Regions from separate parts of the Streptomyces sp. NBC_00358 genome, predicted to be linked through region 2. Evidence: riboswitches for the same ligand, from Rfam matches in the RefSeq annotation. Region 2 holds a riboswitch; each other region holds the start of a gene.

The links. Region 2 has a riboswitch for S-adenosylmethionine ahead of OHT01_RS40285 (putative leader peptide). Riboswitches for the same ligand answer to the same signal wherever they lie in the genome.
Region 1: another riboswitch for S-adenosylmethionine. It lies ahead of thrC (threonine synthase); the one in region 2 lies ahead of OHT01_RS40285 (putative leader peptide).
Region 3: another riboswitch for S-adenosylmethionine. It lies ahead of OHT01_RS28535 (aminotransferase class V-fold PLP-dependent enzyme); the one in region 2 lies ahead of OHT01_RS40285 (putative leader peptide).

The regions. Positions count from the first base shown of each region.
Region 1 covers NZ_CP107976.1:5,186,671-5,191,918, reverse strand. Annotated here, with positions in the region: gene OHT01_RS22035 (cold-shock protein) at 1-127, opposite strand, end outside; gene OHT01_RS22030 (MoaD/ThiS family protein) at 570-845, opposite strand; gene thrC (threonine synthase) at 842-2,140, opposite strand; SAM riboswitch class I at 2,156-2,312, opposite strand; gene OHT01_RS22020 (glucosyl-3-phosphoglycerate synthase) at 2,518-3,462, shown strand; gene OHT01_RS22015 (alpha,alpha-trehalose-phosphate synthase (UDP-forming)) at 3,540-4,991, shown strand; gene otsB (trehalose-phosphatase) at 5,184-5,248, opposite strand, start outside.
Region 2 covers NZ_CP107976.1:8,763,517-8,768,764, forward strand. Annotated here, with positions in the region: gene OHT01_RS37520 (PP2C family protein-serine/threonine phosphatase) at 1-591, shown strand, start outside; gene OHT01_RS37525 (expansin EXLX1 family cellulose-binding protein) at 679-1,257, opposite strand; gene OHT01_RS37530 (hypothetical protein) at 1,307-1,450, shown strand; gene OHT01_RS37535 (DUF6817 domain-containing protein) at 1,680-2,285, opposite strand; gene OHT01_RS37540 (hypothetical protein) at 2,595-2,867, shown strand; gene OHT01_RS37545 (glutathione S-transferase C-terminal domain-containing protein) at 2,923-3,714, opposite strand; gene OHT01_RS40285 (putative leader peptide) at 3,825-3,890, opposite strand; SAM riboswitch class IV at 3,927-4,071, opposite strand; gene OHT01_RS37550 (hypothetical protein) at 4,228-4,362, shown strand; gene OHT01_RS37555 (amino acid ABC transporter permease) at 4,532-5,248, shown strand, end outside.
Region 3 covers NZ_CP107976.1:6,704,133-6,709,380, forward strand. Annotated here, with positions in the region: gene qcrB (cytochrome bc1 complex cytochrome b subunit) at 1-771, shown strand, start outside; gene trpD (anthranilate phosphoribosyltransferase) at 941-2,005, shown strand; SAM riboswitch class IV at 2,091-2,207, shown strand; gene OHT01_RS28535 (aminotransferase class V-fold PLP-dependent enzyme) at 2,395-3,771, shown strand; gene OHT01_RS28540 (Lrp/AsnC family transcriptional regulator) at 3,838-4,119, opposite strand; gene OHT01_RS28545 (rhomboid family intramembrane serine protease) at 4,162-4,917, opposite strand; gene OHT01_RS28550 (hypothetical protein) at 5,071-5,248, shown strand, end outside.

The DNA.
Region 1 (5,248 bases), 3.6 Mb from region 2:
CTTCAAGGGTGCGGTAGCCGTCCATCTGAATCGCGCTGTAGTGCACGAAGACGTCCGCACCACCGTCGACCGCGATGAAGCCGTACCCCTTCTCCGCGTTGAACCACTTGACGGTGCCCTGAGCCATGCCTAACTCCCCTATTACTGGCCCTTGCACAGATCCACACTTCGCGGATCCGGGTCAGACCTCACCCCCCAAACGGTTGGGGGTGTGCGCCGGAACGCGTCGACCGCGGCTGAATGTATCTGTCCAACTGCCGTCTGCAACAGGTCAATCGGACGAGAATTCTGGGCATGGCCGATCAACGATATGCGGAGAATGCGCGAGGATTCAGGGCAAGTCGGGCCCCGTAAATGCCATAAAAAGCCCAAAAGGGCGAGGCAGTTTGGCTACTTCTTGTCGGCCGCCGAACGGGTACTCATATGCGTCCGGCATGAAACCAACATCGAAAGCGAAGTCGCTTCCCCAACTGTAGCGCGCTCAACCATGCAGAATTGCCCCCTCCGTTTCTCTCACGGAGGGGGCAATTCGATGAACTCTGCGTGTTCGGCATTACCGAGGGTAACGATCAGCCTCCGGCGACGGCCGGAATGATCGAGACACCGACACCGTCCGGGGTCGCCGTCTGGAGGCCCTGCTCGAACCGGACGTCGTCGTCGTTGACGTACACGTTGACGAAGCGGCGCAGCTTGCCCTGGTCGTCCAGAACGCGCGCGGCGATGCCCGTGTGGTTCTTCTCCAGGTCGCTGATGACCTCGGCGAGGGTCGTGCCCTCGGCCGTCACCTCGGCGGCACCACCGGTGTAGGTGCGCAGGATGGTGGGGATGCGGACGTTGACGCTCATGATGCGAGGCCAGCCTCTCGGAAGGAGTCGAGGTTCGGGCGGATGGTCGCGGTCAGTCCGGTGTCCGAGGCCACCGCGTCCAGGGTCTTGAGGCCGTCGCCGGTGTTCAGCACGACCGTGGTGAGGGTCGGGTCGAGGAGGCCGTTCTCGATCAGCTTGCGGGTGACGCCGACGGTCACACCGCCCGCCGTCTCCGCGAAGATGCCCTCGGTGCGCGCGAGCAGCTTGATCGCGTCGACGATCTGCTCGTCGTTCACGTCCTCCACGGCGCCGCCGGTGCGCCGCGCGATGTCGAGCACGTACGGCCCGTCCGCGGGGTTGCCGATGGCGAGCGACTTGGCGATGGTGTCCGGCTTCTGCGGCCGTACGACGTCGTGACCGGCCTTGTAGGCGACGGAGACCGGGGAGCAGCCCTCGGCCTGGGCACCGAAGATCTTGTACGCCTTGTCCTCGACGAGTCCGAGCTTGATCAGCTCCTGGAGCCCCTTGTCGATCTTCGTGAGCTGGGAGCCGGAGGCGATCGGCACGACGAGCTGGTCGGGCAGCTTCCAGCCGAGCTGCTCGCAGATCTCGTACGCCAGCGTCTTGGAGCCCTCGGCGTAGTACGGCCGCAGGTTGACGTTGACGAAGCCCCAGCCCTCGCCGGCCGGGTCGCCGATCAGCTCGGAGCAGAAGCGGTTCACGTCGTCGTAGTTGCCCTGGATGCCGACGAGCTCGCCGCCGTAGACCGCGGCCATGACGACCTTGCCCTGCTCCAGGTCGTGCGGGATGAACACGCAGGACCGGAAGCCGGCGCGGGCCGCCGCGGCGCCCACGGCGCCGGCGAGGTTGCCGGTGGAGGAGCAGGAGAGGGTGGTGAAGCCGAAGGCGCGGGCGGCTTCGATGGCCTGGGCGACGACGCGGTCCTTGAAGGAGTGCGTCGGGTTGCCGGAGTCGTCCTTGACGAAGAGCTTTCCGGCGTCCACACCGAGCTCGCGGGCCAGGTTGTCGGCCTGGACGAGCTTGGTCCAGCCGGGGTTGATGTTCGGCTTGTCGGCCACGTCCGCGGGGACGGGCAGGAGGGGCGCGTAGCGCCAGATGTTCGCGGGTCCCGCTTCGATGCGCTTGCGGAGCTCCTCGGTCTCGTAGGCCGAGAAGTCGTAGGCGATCTCCAGCGGGCCGAAACACTCCTCGCAGGCGAAGACCGGGCCGAGCGGGACGCGGTGTCCGCACTCGCGGCAGGAAAGCGCCGCGGCCGGGCCGAGGTCCACCGCTTCGGCGGAGTTCGTGGTACTTGCAACTGTCTGCGCAGCCATGGAGGCGAGGCCCTTTCCTCATCTTCCTCACGACGCACTTCGCCGTGAGACGGATTTGGCACCTTCCCGAGCCGGGAGCCTCGCGACGCGATCGACATCGATCGGTACGAGACCGGCTGGAGGGTTGCCGGGGCTTCATCGGGCCGTATCCCTCTGCCCCTCTGGATGAGCGGTATTTGATTGTTGAACTGTTGAACGCGATACATGCCGATGATCCAGGACATGCGATGGTCATCCGCGTTGTTCAAGACTGTAACCGAAGGCCAGGACAGTTGAGATAGTCGTCCGAACCGCGAGACGACGGCAATCGATCTGCCGCTGGCCGCAGCGGGCACGCCGATGAGAGCGTGTGATCAGACAGTGAGGAGCCGCAGACGGTGCTGAAGGAAGTCGAAAGCTGGCTGAGCACACGCTCCTGGTCCGTGACCGACCGCCCGCTCCACAGGCTCATGGCCGCCAAACGCGTCACCGGGTCGACGGTCAGTGTCGTGCTGCCCGCGCTCAACGAGGAGGAGACGGTCGGCGAGATCGTCGCGATCATCCGCCACGACCTGATGCAGCAGGTGCCCCTCGTCGACGAGATCGTCGTCGTCGACTCGGGCTCCACGGACCGTACCTCCGCGGTCGCCGCCGCCGCGGGCGCGAGAGTCGTCCACCGCGACGACATCCTCCCGCGGATCCCCGCCGTGCCCGGCAAGGGCGAGGTGCTGTGGCGGTCGCTGCTCGTGACGAGCGGGGACATCGTCTGCTTCATCGACGCGGACCTCAAGGAGTTCTCGTCCGACTTCGTCTCCGGGATCGTGGGCCCGCTGCTCACCGATCCCGGCGTCGACCTCGTCAAGGCCATGTACGACCGCCCGATGGCCGGCACCGGCGGACAGGGCGGCCGGGTCACCGAGCTGATGGCCCGCCCCCTGCTGAACATGCACTGGCCGCAGCTCGCGGGCTTCGTCCAGCCGCTCGGCGGCGAGTACGCGGCCCGCCGCTCGCTGCTCGAACAGCTCCCGTTCCCGGTCGGCTACGGCGTCGAACTGGGCATGCTCGTCGACGCCCTGCACCTGGTGGGCCTGGACGCCCTCGCGCAGGTCGACGTCGGGGTGCGCAAACACCGCCACCAGGACGGCCAGGCACTGGGCCGGATGGCCGCCGCGATCTACCGCACCGCCCAGCTCCGGCTGGCCCGCGGCCACCTGATCCGCCCGGCCCTCACCCAGTTCGAGCGCGGCCGGGACGGTTTCCAGCCGCGTACGTACTCGGTGGACACGGAGGAAAGGCCGCCGATGACCGAAATCTCCGAGTACCAGCGGCGCAGGGCCGCGTAGGCAGGGCCGACCGACCGCGGCCGCATACGGCCGAAGTGAACGTTTGAGCGTTTCGACACGGGGCTAGGTTTCGAGGCATGGCTTCAACGCACGGTGCCCACCGGATTCTGGTCGCGTCCAACCGCGGCCCGATCACCTACGAGGTACGGGAGGACGGCTCGCTGCACGCCCGGCGCGGCGGCGGCGGCCTCGTCTCGGGACTCTCGGCGATCGGGCCCGACGCGGGCGCCCTATGGGTCTGCTCGGCCCTCGGCGACGGCGACCGGGAGGCCGTCGCGCGCGGAGTCGGCGAGGACGGCGTACGGATGCTGGCGATCGACGCCGGGGTGCACGCCGACGCGTACAACGGCATCGCCAACTCCGTGCTGTGGTTCGTCCACCACATGCTGTACCAGACCCCGCTGGAGCCGGTCTTCGACGCGGAGTTCCGGCGCCAGTGGGCGTCCTACCGGACCTACAACCGCGCCTTCGCCGAAGCGCTGGCCGAGGAGGCCGCCGAGGGCGCCTCGGTGCTGGTCCAGGACTACCACCTGTGCCTGGTGCCCGGGATGCTCCGCGAGCTGCGCCCCGACCTGCGCATCGGGCACTTCTCCCACACCCCGTGGGCGCCCGAGGACTACTTCCGGATGCTGCCCGACGACATCCGCGCGGAGCTGCTGGACGGCATGCTCGGCGCCGACCGGGTGGCGTTCCTGACCTGGCGGTGGGCGGCGGCCTTCATGCGCTGCGCGGGCGAGATCGACCCCGAGCGCTACCGCGTGACCCCGCCCTCGGACGCGCCGCGGGCGGTCGAGCACCTGGACGGCGGCCCGCCCCGCCGGACCCTCGTGGGCGTGCACGGCCTCGGCGCGGACGCCGAGTTCCTGCGCGAGCGCTCGCACCGGGCGGACGTCGAGGAACGGATGGCCGCGCTGCGCGAGGAGATCGGCGAGGGCCGCAGGACCGTCGTACGCGTCGACCGCACCGAGCTGTCCAAGAACATCGTGCGCGGAATGCTGGCGTACCGGCAGCTCCTCGAAGAGCACCCGGAGTGGCGCGAGCGGGTCGTCCACGTGGCGTTCGCCTACCCCTCGCGGCAGGACCTCGCGGTGTACCGGGACTACACGGCCGAGGTGCAGCGCGTCGCCGACGAGATCAACTCCCGGTACGGGACGCCCGGTTGGACCCCGGTGGTACTGCACGTCAAGGACGACTTCGCGCGCTCGCTGGCCGCGTACCGGCTGGCCGACGTCGCCCTCGTCAACCCCATCAGGGACGGCATGAACCTCGTCGCCAAGGAGGTCCCGGTCGTCTCCGACGAGGGCTGCGTGCTGGTGCTCTCGCGGGAGGCCGGGGCGTACGAGGAACTGGGCGAGGACGCGATCTCCGTGAACCCGTACGACGTGATCGGTACCGCGCGGGCGCTGCACGAGGCCCTGACCATGCAGCCGGGCGAACGCGCCGAACGCACCAAGCGGCTGGCCGCCGCGGCCACCGCACTCCCCCCGGCCCAGTGGTTCCTGGACCAGCTCCAGGCACTGGAGACCTGAGCACGGTCCAGCCCTTCCGGCCGGATCCCGGCTGCGGCTGCGTTTTTCAGCCCCGGCCTGGGAAGTTTCAGCCCCTCCGGCGTTTGGGGAGCGGGGGTCCGGGGGCGGAGCCCCCAGGGGCGGGACGGGTAGGGGCGGAGGGGCGAAACCGGCTTGCGGCCCACCCGCCCGCTCGGGCGGCGAGCGGGCGGGTCAGCCGAGGTGGGCCGCCAGCGCCGCGAGCAGGCGGACGACCCCGGCGGGCCCGTCCACCACCA
Region 2 (5,248 bases):
GCGTACGACGAGCCCGACCTCCTGGCCGTCGTGGGCCGGATCGAACGGAGTCTGGCGCGCAACCTGGGATACGACGACTTCGTGACCGCCGTGGTCGCCGGATACCCGGAGCCGGGCCGACTGGAGGTCGTCAACTGCGGCCACGCGCCTCCGCTGCATGTTCGGGCCTCCGGCAGCGTCGCGTCGGTCGACCCGGTCAATCCCGCTCCGCCGCTCGGGCTGCGGGCCCTGACCGGGGAGAGCCCGAGCCTTCAGGTGCTGCCCCTCGCCGACGGCGATCAGCTCCTGCTGTACACCGACGGGGTCACCGAGGCCCGCGACCACGGCCGCGAGTTCTACGCCCTCGCCGAAGGGCTGGCACGGCATGTGTCCGACGAGCCGGCGTCCACCCTCGCCGCGCTCGACGCCGAGCTCCAGGCCCATGTGGGCGGCCGCCTGCACGACGACGCGGCGCTGCTCCTGCTTCGCAAGCCGACCGCGCCCGAACCGGTGTCCGCGGTCGTCGCGGGCGGTGGCTCCGTCACCGTTCCCTCCCCGCCCCGGCCCCCTGCGGCGGGCGCGGGCGTGGGCTGCTGCAGCGGCGCGGAGTAGCTCCTGGGGAGGGGGCCGCCCTCCCATCCGTCCTCGTCCGCATCCGCCCGGCCGCCGCGCCCGGCGGGGCAGGCCCTTGGGAGCGGGTCAGTGCCGGGCGAACTGGAGTCCGGTCCGTTGCACGGTGTCGGGTCGCAGCGCGATTCCGCCGGCGGTCAGGTGTTCACCGTAGATGTCGGTGATCCTGATCGCGCCGCCGCATCCTCCGCCGTCGTCGGCGAGGAAGTAGTTGTAGTCGGTACGGGGCAACGGCCGCCATCCGTCGGCGGTTCGAAGTTCGAGTCGCGCCACCGGATTCCGGTGGCCGATCACCTGGAGCGCGCACCACCAGCGGCTGGACCCGGTCTTGTACCGGACCGCGACCGTGCCGGAGACGGCGGGACTCAGCAGCTTCCAGGTGATCGGGATCCGGCCCGCCGAAAGGCTCGCGAGCCGGGCGAAAGCCTGTGTGCTGAGGTCGAGCTGCCCGGCGGCGCAGCCCGCCGGGCATTCGTTGGTGATCCGGACGGTGACGGTGGCGCCGTTCGCCGCGCGGACCAGGACGTACGCTCCGCACGCCTTGGACGTCTCGTAGTCCGTGTGGTTCATCGCCGCGGTCATGAGGTCGTCGGTCGGGCCGAAGGAGCAGGCGCCGTCGCCGTTCCCGGCGTCGTAGCTGGTGGCCACGCCCCGATAGCCCACCCCGGGGCGGATCCGTCCCGCCAGTGATGCCGTCGTGGCGGCGGTCCTGGAGGCGGGTGATGCCGACGGCCGCGCCGGCGCGGTGGTCGTAGCGGCCGTCGTGGCCGGGGAAGCCGTCGAACCCGGCGACCGTGTCTCCGCCGGTGACAACGATCCGGCCGGATCACCGGGGCCGTGAGTCGTGGCCCCCGGCGAACCGGCGGCCGTCGAAGCTGAGGCCGCGGCCCGCTCCGAACCGGTCTGGTGACCGGGGCGGAACGCCACGACCAGACTGACGAGTGCACCCGCAGCGATCAGTGCCACCGGGGTGCCGATCAACAGCCTGAGCCGGTGCCTGCGGCGCCGGGCCGTCTGCCTCGTTTCCTTCATGCGCATCCGTTCGGAGGATCGAGCCGATGGTGTGACCCTCAGTGGTCGCGGGAGGCGAAAAGGTTGCCGCCCGATTCCGGGCCCGCGCCGGACCCGGGAGGATTCACTCGAGGCGCGCCGCCGTGGGCATCGGGCTGACGGCGGGCCAGGATCTTCCGGGTGTCTTCCCAGGCGCGGTCGCTCAGGAGCGGCCGCAGCCGGGTGAGCAGCCGGAGCAGACCGTCTCCCGATTTTGCCCGGAAGGCCGGGCTGATGCCGGCGAGGTCCAGTTCGTTCGCTGCGGTGAGTTCGGCGAAGTCCCGTCGCTGACGCGGGTCGGGAGAGAAGGTGTGCCCGGTGAACCTGTCCCGGAACACCCCGCTGTCGCTCGTGAGGCCGCGGTAGGAGGCCGTCCTGTCGCAGCCGGCGTAGAGGTACACGAGCTCCTCCGCGCCTGCTCCGATGCGCCGGACCAGCTCGGCTCGGGACTCCAGCGGCAGCAACGGCGTCGCGAATCCGTCGGTTCCGTAGAAGGCGTGGCACAACCCGGCGAGTTGGAGATCATGCCGAGCGCCCCATCCCTTCAGCAGCAGGCCGACCCGTTGGACATGCTCCAGCAGGGTTCCTCCGGGATGCTCGATCTCCGCCGCGCCCAGCGTGCGCATGAACGCGACGGCATCGCCCGCGGCGCCGTCCGGCGCCCGACCGTGTTCGGTATGCGCTGATGCTGTGTCCTCCACCGAAAGCTCCCTTCGGGATGACCGGTCGACACCCGTCCGGCGACCGGGCGACGGTCCGGACCGTCGCCCGCTCGCCGGACGGGTTGCCACCTTGGTACGGAAAGAGATCGTGGTCCGCGACAAGACCCCGGTCAATCCTCCGATTTGCTTGCAATGACCCAAGCGATACCTGTCGTCTGAACCGTGGGCGGTGCTGGGCGTGCGCCGGTTTCGGGAATGCGACAGAGTGTGGTCATGGGGCGCCTGTGGATGACGTGGTCGATCGAAGGAGTCGGATCGGCCGGCCAGAACGTCGCCGACGTGGAAGCGGCCTGCCGCGCTCTGGTCGGCTCCGTCGAGCGGTCCCGGCGCGCCTTCGACGTGCCCGAACCGTGGGAGCGGCTCCGTGAGGCGGCGCAGATGCTCCAGGACCAGATCCTGGGCTCGGGGCGCGAGATCCTCGATCAGGGCCGGGAGTGGACCTCGACCCTGAAGGGCGTGAGCATCCTCCTGATCCCGCGCGACTGAACGGCCCGGACGCCGGGTCCGGCGTCCGGTTCTCCGTTCGGTCCGCCGCGGGGCGTCAGGCGCCGGCCGCCAGGGGGACGGCCTCGTTCCCGGCCGGGAAGGCGGGGTGGTCGCCGAGGCGGCGTAGGTAGTCGCGGAGCCGGGGATGCGGGCCGAGGGCGTCGGACGGCTCCAGGCCGGTGAGCGCCACCCATACGTCCACGTCCGCCGCCGTCAGGCTGCCGCCCAACACGTAGGGCCGCGAGGCGAGTTGGCAGTCCAGCAACTCCAGGGCCGCCGAGCGGTCCGAGGGCGGGGCGGTCGGGGTGACATCGCGGTCCAACAGGTCGCGCAGGGCCTCGATGTCCGCGGTGAGGGCCGGCGGACACAGTGGGGAAGGGTGGCCCGTGGTGTGGCCCGAGAGCAGACCGGCGAGATCGCGCAGGATGTCGGGTGTGTGGTTGCTGACGATGCGTCCGCTCCAGCGGTCGCACAGTGCGGGCGCCGTCAGAGGTCCGTCGTAGTGGTGCTCGGTGGCCTCGTAGGCGCGCCGAAGCGAGGCGAAGGAGCCGGATGTCCCGGAGGAGTGCGACAGGATCGTGGTGGCGACGGAGTCCTTCAGGCCGAGCAGGTCGAGGGTGATCTCGATGCGCAGCGAGAGGGGACAACTCTCCGACAGATACAGCTCGTAGCGATGCGGTGCCGGGTAGAAGCCGCCGGCCAGACCTACGCCGATACGGCTGTGGACGCGATGGGGGAGCGCGGACGGGGTCGGCGCCACCTTCAGGCGGCGGTCCGGGGGGAACGAGATCTGGTCACAGGGGCGCGAGTTGGCTGTACCGGAAGTCCGCGAAGCTGTCTCGGGCATGACTCTCCCTTGGGGAACGAGGAAGCCACCGCCGCCTTGTGGGCATCAGCGGCCGATTGCGGATTGACTGCGCTGGTCGCACCGGTCCGGATCAACGGACCGGCTACGGATCAGTAGGCGCTGGAGACACGCAGCAGATCGATGTGCAGGCGCCTCGTCAAGCCGCTCTTGGGCATTCCCACCGGTCCCGACTCCAGGGCTCGCGAGACGCGAGACCACGCTTGTCCCGCCGCACCGGCGGGACCCGGTCGTCACCCGGGGCACCCCGTCGCGGTGGAAGGGTTGCCTGTCAGCGAGCCGGGGCCGATGACCACAGGAGCGGGCGAACCCGCGCCGTGGGCGCTGACAATCGTGACCGTCCAGACCAGTCTCGGTGCGCGCTGAGGCGTCGTCAAGAAGGCCGGACGCGCGGTCTCACCTGGTGGTCACCCGCATTGACATTCTTTTCGGGGCAGGCCTAACGTGCGGCCCACAACGAGATGCCTCAGGGCCGGAGAAACGATGGTGACGGCGATGTACGCAGCTGACGGGACGGCCGCATGGCGGCGCCTCGGCCGCGACGTGCTGTGCGCCGACCGCTCCGTCGACCTGCTGCGTGTCAGCAGCGCACTGTGTACGGGCACCTGTCGCCCCCTCTGCCAGGGCTGACGGTTCTTCTTCCGAATCTCTGACGGCCACCGCCGCCGCGGTGCGTCCCCTCTCCGTCCAGCCCCCGTTCCACGTGCACCCGTGCGTCGATTCGCGCCGAGCCGTTCCGGCTCCGCGTCCCGCTGCCGTCCGCCGTGGTCCGGGGTGTCCGCATCCGCTGGAGCTCTCCATGAGTCAATCTCCCGGCACCGCTGTGTCCTCCGGATCAGCGCCGCCCGCCGAGGCGATCCCCCGTCCCGACGTCCCCGCCACGCCGAAGCCCCTGTCGGCCCAGCGGGTCCTTCCGCTCCGGCGCCCCGGCCGCTGGGTCATCACGGCCGTCGTGCTCGTGCTGGTCGCCCAGATCACCCACGGCCTGGTGACCAACCCCTTCTACCAGTGGGACCGCTTCCAGTACTGGTTCCTGCGCCCGACGATCCTCGACGGGCTGCTCATCACTCTTGAAGTCGCCCTGTACAGCGCCCTGTTGGGACTGCTGGGCGGCATCCTGCTGGCGCTGGCCCGGCTCTCCCAGAGCCCCGTGCTCCGTGCGGTGAGCTGGCTCTACACCTGGTTGTTCCGGTCCGTCCCGCTCATCGTGGTCCTGCTGTTCCTCTACAACTTCAGCGCCCTGTACCGGACGTTGAGCGTGGGCGTTCCGTTCGGGCCGGCCTTCTTCACCTTCGACGAGTCCCACCTCGCCACCGACATGGCCGTCGCCGTCATCGGACTCAGCCTCAACGAAGCGGCGTACGCCTCGGAAGTGGTGCGCGGCGGCATCCTCTCGGTCGACCAGGGCCAGCACGAGGCGGCCTCCGCCCTCGGCCTGCCGAAGCGGTACCAGTTCGCGAAGATCGTCTTCCCGCAGGCGCTGCGCTCCATCACCCCCAACTACGTGAACCAGTTG
Region 3 (5,248 bases), 2.1 Mb from region 2:
AACCCGATCTGGGCCATGGGTCCGTACCGTCCGGACATGGTGTCCACGGGCGCCCAGCCCGACTGGTACATGGGCTTCTCCGAAGGCCTGATCCGTGTCATGCCGGGCTGGGAGATCAACCTCTGGGGTCACACGCTCGTCCTGGGCGTGTTCATCCCGCTGGTGATCTTCCCGCTGGTCCTGGTCGCGATCGCGGTCTACCCGTTCATCGAGTCCTGGGTCACCGGCGACAAGCGCGAGCACCACATCCTGGACCGCCCGCGCAACGTCCCGACCCGGACCGCGTTCGGTGCCGCCTGGATCAGCTGGTACTTCGTCCTGCTCGTCGGCGGCGGCAACGACATCTGGGCCACGCACTTCCACCTGGCGATCAACTCGATCACCTGGTTCGTGCGGATCGCGTTCTTCGTCGTGCCGGTGCTCACCTTCATGGCCACCAAGCGGGTCTGCCTCGGCCTCCAGCGCCGGGACCGGGACAAGGTGCTGCACGGCCGTGAGTCGGGCATCATCAAGCGCCTGCCGCACGGTGAGTTCATCGAGGTCCACGAGCCGCTCAGCCAGGACGCGCTGCACACGCTCACCGCGCACGACCAGTACAAGCCGGCCGAGATCGGCCCGACGGTCGACGAGAACGGTGTCGAGCGCAAGGTCTCGGGCGCGCAGAAGCTGCGCGCCAGGATGAGCGAGGGCTTCTACGGGGAGGAAGGCCAGATCCCCAAGCCCACCGTCGAGGAGTACAAGGAGATCACGAGCGGCCACGGCCACCACTGATCCCCGGCAGTTCGCCACGGCAGGAGCCCCGTCCAGGCAATGGACGGGGCTCTTTGCCGTCTCCCGGGCTGGATAGGGTGGACTCACCCCGTGGTGCGGGGTGATCCACCCCGCGTCACCCACGACCGCGGCACCCGAGACCGCGTGACCTACGAACCCAGGAGCGACCATGAGCGCTGTGAACCCCGCTGGAGGCGACACCGCGGCGGGCCGTTCCTGGCCCGCGGTACTGAACGGCCTGCTCGAAGGCCGCGACCAGAGCGCTGACGACACGGCCTGGGCGATGGACCGGATCATGCGCGGCGAGGCGACCGACGCCCAGATCGCCGGGTTCGTGGTGGCCCTGCGGGCCAAGGGCGAGACCGTCCAGGAGATCTCCGGACTCGTCCGGGCGATGTACGAGCACGCCAATGTCATCGAAGTGCCGGGACACACCGTCGACATCGTCGGAACGGGCGGCGACGGCGCGAAGACCGTCAACATCTCCACGATGTCCTCGATCGTGGTGGCCGGCACCGGCGCCAAGGTCGTCAAGCACGGCAACCGGGCCGCGTCCTCCGCGTCCGGCTCGTCGGACGTCCTGGAGAAGCTCGGCGTCAATCTCCAACTGACGGTGAAACGGGTCGCCGAGGTGGCCGAGGAGGCCGGGATCACCTTCTGCTTCGCGGTGAAGTTCCACCCGGCTCTTCGTCATGTGGCGGCGGCACGCGGCCAGTTGGGCATCCGGACGACCTTCAACGTGCTCGGGCCGCTGACGAACCCGGCGCGGGTGAAGGCCCAGGCGGTCGGTGTCGCCGATCCCCGGATGGCGCCCATCGTGGCGGGCGTGTTCGCCGAGCGCGGCAACTCCTCGCTGGTCTTCCGCGGCGACGACGGTCTCGACGAGCTGACCACCACCGGGGGCTCCCATGTCTGGGTGGTCCGCGACGGCAAGGTCACCGAGGAGCGCTTCGACCCGCGCGACGTCGGGCTCGGCATCGTCCCGGTGGAGGCCCTGCGCGGCGCCGACGCCTCGTACAACGCGGAGGTCGCCCGGCGCCTGCTGGACGGCGAGACCGGTCCCGTACGGGACGCGGTGCTGCTGAACTCGGCGGCGGCCCTGGTGGCTCTTTCGCCGACCGGGGCACCGCTCGCGGACCAGCTCCGCGACGGAATGGAGAAGGCGGCCGAGGCGATCGACTCCGGCGCCGCGAAGCGCACGCTCGACCGCTGGGTGGCCGCCAGCAACGCCTGATCCGCCGGTGGCACGGAGCGAGGCGCAGTCCAGAATCTGGACTGCGCCTTGCGCGTGGAAGATCCTCTGGCAGGATGCTGTATCAGGTCATGAGTGACAGTCATCAGGCCCCGGCCGACTGTCCGGCAACCCTCCGTCCGTGGCGGGGTGCCCCGGGTGAAGACCAGGTCGTAGGCAGCGAGGCCTACGGCAAGCGCGGACCCCTCCCGCCCATCGGGCGGACGCAACCAGGGGTCCTGGTCGTTCGAGGGAGCCTTCTGTGAGCAAGCGAATGCGATAGGGCGCCGAGCCCCGCCCCCGCACACCCTTTTCACCTTTTCCGCGCTGAGCGCTGCCCTCGGGCGGCCGGCTCGCGCGGTGATCCCGCCTGCCTCTCACAGGAGCTCGCCATGTCTGTCTCCACCGTTGCCGCCGACCAGACCGTTTGTGCCCCTCTGGCCGTTCTGGGCCGGGATGTCACCGTCCCGCTCGTCACCGGCGGCGAGGTGACCTACGCGGCCCTCGACTACGCCGCCAGCGCGCCCGCCCTCCAGCGGGTGTGGGACGACGTGGCCGCGTACGCCCCGTACTACGGCAGCGTCCACCGGGGCGCCGGCTACCTCTCGCAGCTGTCCACCGACCTCTTCGAGAACGCCCGCAGGACCGTCGAGGAGTTCCTCGACTGCCGCGCCGACGACCAGGTGGTCTTCACCCGCTCCACCACCGACTCGCTCAACCTGCTCGCCGCCGCGCTCCCGGCCGACTGCCAGGTCTTCGTCTTCGAGACCGAGCACCACGCCTCGCTGCTGCCCTGGCGCGACGCCCGGGTGACGTACCTGAACGCCCCGCGCACCCCCGGCGAGGCCGTCGCCACCCTGGAGCGCGCCCTCGCCGCCCGCACTGTGTCCATTGAAGGGGGCTACGGACCGGCCCTGGTCTGCGTCACCGGCGCCTCGAACGTCACCGGGGAGCTGTGGCCGGTGCGGGAACTGGCCGCCGCCGCGCACGCCCACGGCGCCCGGATCGTCCTCGACGCCGCGCAGCTCGCCCCGCACCACCCGGTGTCGGTCCAGGACCTCGACGTCGACTGGGTCGCCTTCTCCGGGCACAAGCTGTACGCGCCCTTCGGCTCCGGTGTCCTCGCGGGCCGCTCCGACTGGCTGCTCGCCGCCGAGCCCTACCTCGCGGGCGGCGGCGCCAGCCGCAAGGTCACCCGGCGTACGGACGGCGGCGTGGACGTGGAGTGGCACGACAGCGCCGCCCGGCACGAGGCCGGTTCGCCGAACGTCATCGGCGCCTACTCGATCGCGTCGGCCTGCAAGGCGCTCACCGAGGAGGGCTTCGACAACCTTCTCGCCCGCGAGCAGCACCTGATCCGTACCGTCCGCGCGGGCCTCGCCGAGGTCCCCGAGGTCCGGGTCCTCTCGCTCTTCGGTGACGACGCCCCGCGGGTCGGCGTCATCTCCTTCGTCGTCGAGGGCTGGAACAGCTCGCACTTCGCGGCCGCGCTCTCCGCCGAGTACGGCATCGGTGTCCGCGACGGCCTCTTCTGCGCCCACCCGCTGGTCCGCACGCTGCTCGGCAGCGACCCGGGGACCCAGGGGGAGTGCGGCGCCCCCGAGGCGGCCCCCGGCGAGAAGTCCCTCAACGCCATCCGCGTCAGCTTCGGGGCCGGTACCCCCGACGAGCACGTCGAGCGGTTCGTCCGCGCGGTGCGCGAGCTCGTCAGGGACGGTGCGCGCTGGCAGTACCGCACCGAGGGCGGCCGCTGCGTCCCGGCGGTCTGACGCCCTCGGGACGTTCGCCCGCAGGGGGTTGTCAGGAGGCGGTGCCGGGAGGCGGTGTTCCGTCGGTCAGGAGTCGAGACCGATCGCGAACGCCGCCTCCAGGTCGTGCTGGGAGTACGTACGGAACGCCACGTGCGTGTCCGTCGCCTCGACGCCCGGGATCTTGCTGATCTTGCCGGGAATGACGTCCGCGAGGTCGTCGTGGGCCTTGACCCGGACCATGGCGATCAGGTCGTAGGTGCCGGTGACGGAGAAGACCTCGCTGACGCTCTCCAGCGACGCGATCGACTCGGCGATCTCGGGGATCCGGTCCACGCTGGTCTTGATGAGGACGATCGCGGTGATCACGGCTGGTTCTCTCCCTAGGGGGCCACTGCTGGGGATCTCACCCTACTCGCGGTCCACCCGGCCCGGCTGATCCACCGGGGGCCCCGGCAGCACCCCCGGAGCGGGCACGGCGGCCGTACGGCGGCGGAACCGCGCCCAGGCGTACACGAATCCCAGGGAGAAGCCCACGAGGTGGGCCAGATAGGCGACCCCCGGTCCCGAGGCGCTGCGGCCCGCCGCCAGCCATTGCAGGGTGAACCAGAACGGCAGCACCACCCAGGCCGGGAAGCGCAGCGGCAGGAAGAACAGGAACGGGAAGAGACTGGTCACCCGCGCCTTGGGGAACAGGTACAGAAACGCGCCGAGCACCGCGGAGATGGCCCCGGAGGCCCCGACCAGGGACTGCTGCGAGGTGGCGTTGGCGGCGGCGTAGCCGAGCAGGGCCAGGTACCCGCAGCCCAGGTAGAAGAGGGCGAACTCCAGGTGACCCATGCGTTCCTCGGCCATCAGCCCGAAGACGTAGAAGAAGAGCATGTTGCCCAGGAGGTGGAGCCAGCTGCCGTGGATGAACAGGGCGGTGGCCGGGGTGAGCGCCTCGTGCGGGGCCCCTCCGAACAGCTCGGCCGGCACCACGCCCCAGCGGCGGAAGTACGCCCGCTGGGCGGCCAGCAGTTCGTCCCCGGTGCCGTACGCGGGATCGAGGCCCGACGCGGGACCGATCACGAAGACCAGACAGCACAGGACGATCAGCCCGTACGTCACCGGCGCCGACTGCCCCCGCAGCGCCCTGCCGGCCGCCGTACTCCAATTGCCGATCATGTTGCAGAGCATGACGTAACCGGACCGATGCGTACGGACCGCCTCGCCGCCGTGGGCAGCCGAGCGTCGAGTACCCGCCAGGCCGTAGGGTTACGAGCCACATGCACCGGGAGACCGGCGCCGGACGGACACTAGAAGGAAAGCGACTGCCCTATGACGGTTCCCCTGCCCGACGCCAAGACCCGCTGGCGCTGCGCCCTCTGCGGCAACCTCACGCGTTTCGACGTGACCCGCTCTTCGAAGGTCGTCGAGTACGTACATCTCGACCTGGCCGGTGAGCCGAAGATCGAGGAGCGCGAGGTGGTCAGTGAGACCATCGAGTCGGTGCGGT